DNA from 2 places in the uncultured Rummeliibacillus sp. genome. Region 2 is predicted to be linked to the other one. Evidence: riboswitches for the same ligand, from Rfam matches in the RefSeq annotation. Region 2 holds a riboswitch; the other holds the start of a gene.
The links. Region 2 has a riboswitch for cobalamin ahead of Q0977_RS03695 (ferredoxin). Riboswitches for the same ligand answer to the same signal wherever they lie in the genome.

Region 1 (3,196 bases), on a different contig from region 2:
ATTTCATCTGAAGGAAAAGTAAGTGTACCTTTATTGATTGAGTCTTTAGCGAAAAGCAATACAAAAGGATACACCTTTGCTATAAATACGGGGGATAAAGAGGTAGCTACACTTGTAGGGGCTAGTCCAGAGCTTCTAATACGCAAAAGTGGCAATACCGTAATCGCTAATCCTCTAGCGGGATCTAGAAAAAGAACACATAACAAAGAACAAGATCAAAAATTAGCTGAGAGCTTATTAAATTCAGAGAAAGATTTGCATGAACATAAAGTAGTAGTTGATATGGTATGTAGAGAATTAAAACCTTTCTTTAAAACAATAGAAGTACCAAATCATCCTTCCATTTTATATACGGATTCAATGATTCACCTATCAACAGTCATTTCTGGAGAACTTTTAAATCCACAAATTTCTTCATTAACTCTAGCAAGTGCTCTTCATCCAACACCAGCGGTTTGTGGAGAACCAAGAAGAGAAGCTTTTCAATTGATTCAAGATATTGAGCCATTTGATCGTAGCTTTTTCACTGGGATTGTAGGATATATGGAGGCTAGTGGTGATGGTGAATGGATAGTCACAATACGTTGTGCCCAAGTAAAAGAACAACATATCACAGTTTATGCTGGAGCTGGAATTGTTGAGTCCTCAGTACCACAAGATGAAAAGAATGAAACGGGAGCAAAATTCCAAACGATGCTACATGCAATGGGGATACAAAAGGAAGAAATTTAATAGTCATGGTTTGAATCTAGAAATTTATCTATATATAGGGGAGTGTTTATATTGTCAATACCAAAGATTAAATCATATGAAATGCCGAAATCTGATATAGAAAATAAAGTTCACTGGAAACCACAAGCTGACAAGGCAGTTTTACTTATACATGATATGCAACAATACTTTCTTAACTATTATGATCAACAGCAATCACCTATACCTGAGTTAATTGCAAATATTAAAAAAATAAAAGAAAAATGTGAATCACTAAAAATACCGATTATTTACACTGCTCAACCTGGAAACCAAAAGGCTGAAGATCGTGCACTTCTAACGGATTTTTGGGGCACCGGTCTTGAAGAAAAGAAAGAACAAACAGCTATTATTTCTCAACTTTCTCCAAGTGATAATGATATGGTGTTAACTAAATGGCGTTATAGTGCATTCAAAAAAAGTGAATTACAAGATTTGATGAAAACTTGGGGAAGAGATCAGCTTATTATCTGTGGGGTATATGCACATATTGGCTGTTTACTAACAGCAGCAGATGCTTTTATGTATGATATAAAACCATTCTTTGTAAAAGATGCTGTTGCAGATTTCACAAGAGAAGATCACCAAATGGCAATTCGATATGCAGCCGAAAGATGTTCAACGACCATCTCAACAAATCAGTTAGTGGAAGAGCTATAAAAGTTGCAGACATAATATATTTCAAGCCTTGTGAAAAAAACTAATAAATTATAACTCGGATAACATAATATTTTCTAAAAAATATTGATTTACAAACATTCTACGAGTATCATAATGATAGAAAATTCAATAAAAGTACAAGGTGCCTTTTACAAAAGGAGAATAGGGAATGAAGTGAAAATCTTCAGCGGACCCACCACTGTAGAGGAAAGTTTGAACGAAAATGCCACTGGACAATGTCTGGGAAGGCCTATTCAAATGTAGACCCTGAGCCAGGAGACCTGCCTTGATACTTGTTGACACAGATGATGGAAAAGTCTGCGGTTTATTTGTAATACAAATAAACTGCAGGCTTTTAATTTTATTCGGGAGAGATGAAAAATGAACTTACTAAAACAAACTGTTGGGAAAATTAAAGACCTTGATGGAGAAATGATGGCAAAGGCAAGACAAAGAGTGGATAATTTGATTAAACCACCTAATAGTCTTGGCAAATTAGAAAGTCTAGCTATACAATTATCAGGGATTACAGGAGAACTTTTCCCAGCGATTGATCAAAAAGCGATTATTGTAATGGCTGCAGATCACGGTGTTTACGAAGAAGGCGTTACAAGTAATCCACAAGAAGTAACATTTGCGCAAACTCTTAATATTGCAAAAGGAATCACAGGGGTAGGGACTATTGCAAAAGTTTCAAACGCAAAAATTGTCACTGTTGACGTTGGTGTAAAAGTGGATATTCCGACTGATGCTGGCGTGATTAATCGTAAAATTAGAAGAGGTACTGCCAATTTTACAAAAGGGCCAGCTATGACAAAAGAAGAAGCCATTCAATCATTAGAAGTAGGGATTGAAATTGCCAATGCAGAAATTCAAAATGGGGTGAATTTGTTAGGAACAGGTGAAATGGGTATTAGTAATACAACACCAAGTACTGCTATATTATCGGTATTGGCGGGTTGTGATCCAAAAGAAATTACAGGTAGAGGGGCAGGTCTCGGACATGGCGGTTTAGCCCGTAAAATAGAAGTGATTCGAAATGCCATTGCAACAAATCAACCAGATTCAACTGATGCAATCGATATACTAGCAAAAGTTGGAGGATTAGAAATTGGTGGTATGGCAGGGGTTATGCTTGCAGCAGCTGCCAATCGAGTACCAGTAGTCGTTGATGGCTATATTTCAACAGCTTCCGCACTTATCGCCACAACGATTGAACCGAAAGTGAAGGATTATCTCATCACATCTCACGCAACAGATGAGCCAGGTGGTAAAAAAGCTAGTGAACTACTAGGCAAAGAACCAATGCTCAAAATGGATATGTGTCTAGGTGAAGGTTCTGGAGCAGCATTAGCTTTTCCAATCATCGATGCAGCATGCAGCATGATGAAAAACATGCCAACCTTTGAAGAAGTAGGGATGGAAATATAAAATTTCATCTCGTGATTAGCATTGAATGCCTGAAAGCTGCCTTTGTATAGAACAAGGCAGCTTTTCTAATTCAACAGGATTGAAAGACGCATTGAAATACATATTGTTGCAAAAAAGGCTATCCCGTAATGGAACAGCCTCGGCCTTTAAATCTCTTAATCTAAAATATTAATTTACTCGTTGAATTCTTCCTTCCACTTTATACTCGAATGGAGAAGATAATGTTTTTACAAATTCAACTGTTGCATCTAAGTCAGTTGGTCCAACTTCCATGTCTTTAGAAAGTGCACCAAAACTAGTATCGATATTACCATACATATAGTTGTTTACGACAACTGTGTATTCTTTTGTTGGG
Region 2 (3,196 bases):
GTTTCTCTGAATTTAATGTATATTTTCTTTGATATCCACGTGGCGTAATCATTTTATTGTCATAAAGAAATGTAGAAGAATTCCCTATAATAACCGTCGTCAGCATACCGATATCATGGTCAAGCATCTCTCCAAGATTTGTTATGATTATATGTTGACGTTCACGATAAGCGCTTTTTACCAGTCCAACCGGCGTTTCAGGTGATCTGTATCGTAGAAGAATATTCTGAGCTTCAACAATTTGACGCGTTCTTCTTCCGCTACGTGGATTGTAAAGAGCTATAACAAAATCTGCCATGGCTGCAGCTTCTACTCTTTTTGCGATTAAATTCCAAGGTGTTAAATGGTCACTTAAACTGATCGTGCAAGAATCATGCATAATGGGGGCACCTAAAAGTGAACCACATGAATTTATTGCTGAAATACCAGGAATTATTTCGACTGGAATTCCAGTAGCTTCCGTCCAACCTTTTTCTATTAATACTTCATAAACTAGCCCAGCCATACCATATACCCCGGAATCCCCACTTGAAATAACAGCTACTGTTTTCCCTAATTCTGCTTGTCGAACAGCTTCTTGTGCTCTTGAAACTTCTTCTGTCATACCTGTGCTAATTACTGCAGTTTCATCGGTTATTAAATCTTGGATCAGTTCAACATAAGTTTTATAACCAATGATAAAATCACTTTCTTGAAGTGCTTCAACTGCCCTTGCTGTAATATGCTTAAAATCACCAGGTCCAAAACCAACAACATATAGTTTTCCTTGTTTAGCCATGTGAACCTCTCCTTATCATTATTTTTTCTTGTCAATACCGGTTATGGAAGCAACTTTCGAATTCAAAATCATTTTTCCATCTTTCATATTGTAGATTGCGTGTTGATTGTTTTCCTGCGTTATACAATTCCTTACAATTTCGCGTGCAATTTCTGTGTTAGATGCTTTATACCAACTACCTTGTGGATAAGCTATAACAATACATGCATCTTTACACCGACCATTACACCGAGTTCTAGTTGTATGAATTTGTTCATCCAAATCTAGTAACGCAATTTCATCCCGAATTGCTAATGTAATATCCTCTGCCCCCTTTCTCATACATGAACTTCCATTACAAATGAATACATGACTTTTCATACCAGCCAAATTCCAAGTTGTCATATCCAACCTCCGATTTCCAAAAAATTTAATAGAGAAAAAAGCAAATAAAAAAACCTTAATTCCAAGAATCAAGGTTTAAAAACTAGATAATTCAGAAAATAGCCAAATATGTATGCCATTCTGCTTCTATAGTCTTTACCTTTCCCTCCGAAAAGTATCGTACTTCGTTTTAAAAGCAGGTTTCCTGGCTCACATTTCACTTTACTCTGATCTCTTCCCAGTCTTTATGACCAGTGAGTTCTATCATTTCATCCATGTATACAGTAGCGGGGGCTGCATCGGCTTTTAACCGATTTCCCTATTATCTCTTACTAATCTAATAAGAGCACTTTTAAAAAAGTATATAGTTGAATCAAACTAACAAATCGATTTTACGAATGATTAATTGATTCAATTTTTTTGTATAAAAATTCAACTGAATTAATCATATACTATTTTTTGCCGTTTTAAAATATGTTTTTTATTGATGAAGAAATTAAACAATAAGGAGAAATAGTAATTTTGTTAATATTTTCTACAAAAACAAATCAATTAACTGTTATAAAACATTCTTATTGTTTTATGAATTTCTGTATAACAAAAAATGTAGAATTGGAAATTTAATCATGATATACTATTTTCGTAATCTATCAATTCAATAAACTTTATGGTGCTAAATTTTTCATTTAGCTGAAAAGGGAAGTTTGTGTAAATCAAACGCGGTCCCGCCACTGTAAAGATGAGTTATGCTTTGTGATACCACTGTCAATGATGGGAAGGTGAAAGCATAACGGTGAATCTGAGCCAGGAGACCTGCCATAAAGTGTGAATTAGTTTCAACCTACGAGGATAGGTGTGAGAATAGATATGCTTTCAACAAGCATTTTTTTACTATTCATCAACACTTCTTTTGTCGTAAGAAGTGTTTTTTTTATTGTCCTTTTAGGCTCTAATTGGAGGTGTACCTGTAACAAGTTAAAAAAATAATAATCGTCTGAAAGGATTGGAAAAATTGAGAAAATTATTAAATTGGAAGCTTTTATACTTCCTAGCTGCCATAATGATCGTCCCAAAACCTGCTTTTGCAATGCATATTATGGAGGGGTTTTTACCTGTTGAATGGGCCATTTTCTGGTGGGCAATCACAATCCCATTTTTAGTAATTGGTTTTCGTTCAGTTCGCAAAACAATCATTGAACATCCAGAAACAAAAATGATGTTAGGTTTGTCCGGAGCATTTGCATTTGTACTATCCGCATTGAAAATACCATCTGTAACAGGTAGTTGCTCACATCCAACAGGTGTAGGTCTCGGTACTGTATTATTCGGTCCTTTTGCTATGAGTATTGTGGGCTTTATCGTTCTTTTGTTCCAAGCATTATTGTTAGCACATGGTGGACTGACTACATTAGGCGCTAATGCATTTTCAATGGCTATTGTAGGACCACTTATTTCATATGGTGTTTTTAAAGGTTCTACAAAAATGGGATTATCATTTTCATGGGCAGTATTTTTAGCAGCTACACTAGGCGATTTAGGTACTTATGTCGTTACATCCATTCAATTAGCACTTGCTTTCCCATCAGAAGTTGGTGGATTCGTTGCATCATTCACTAAATTCAGTGGAATTTTCGCTATAACTCAAATTCCTTTAGCGATTAGTGAAGGGATTCTTACAGTTGTTATTATGAACTTCTTACAAAAATACAATCTTGCAGAATTAAAAGCACTAAAAGTTTTTAAGAAAGGTGCTGAACAACGATGAAAAAGAATATTCTGTTAATCGTGCTAGTTATCCTTATGGCTGTTTTTCCATTATTTTTACAAAAAGGTGCTGAATTTGGAGGATCTGATGATCAAGCTGAAGCAGCCATCACCCAAATTGATAAATCGTACAAACCATGGTTTTCAAGTATTTGGGAACCACCAAGTGGCGAGATTGAAAGTCTATTATTCTCTTTGCAAGCTGCTATAGGTGCAGCGTTTATCGGTTACTTTATCGGATTTGCGCGTGGTAAGGCAAAAAAAGATAACAAAAAAGAAGGAAAAGGAAAG

Region 1: it holds a riboswitch for cobalamin, as region 2 does, so the genes downstream of both, cobT (nicotinate-nucleotide--dimethylbenzimidazole phosphoribosyltransferase) here and Q0977_RS03695 (ferredoxin) in region 2, are expected to answer to the same signal.

What each region holds. Positions count from the first base shown of each region.
Region 1 is NZ_CAKQBI010000020.1:16,295-19,490, reverse strand. It holds gene Q0977_RS12535 (isochorismate synthase) at 1-732, shown strand, start outside; gene Q0977_RS12530 (isochorismatase family protein) at 775-1,410, shown strand; cobalamin riboswitch at 1,534-1,714, shown strand; gene cobT (nicotinate-nucleotide--dimethylbenzimidazole phosphoribosyltransferase) at 1,792-2,841, shown strand; gene Q0977_RS12520 (bifunctional 2',3'-cyclic-nucleotide 2'-phosphodiesterase/3'-nucleotidase) at 3,010-3,196, opposite strand, start outside.
Region 2 is NZ_CAKQBI010000003.1:182,326-185,521, forward strand. It holds gene cobJ (precorrin-3B C(17)-methyltransferase) at 1-778, opposite strand, end outside; gene Q0977_RS03695 (ferredoxin) at 797-1,162, opposite strand; cobalamin riboswitch at 1,319-1,510, opposite strand; cobalamin riboswitch at 1,793-1,977, shown strand; gene Q0977_RS03700 (energy-coupling factor ABC transporter permease) at 2,202-2,906, shown strand; gene Q0977_RS03705 (energy-coupling factor ABC transporter substrate-binding protein) at 2,903-3,196, shown strand, end outside.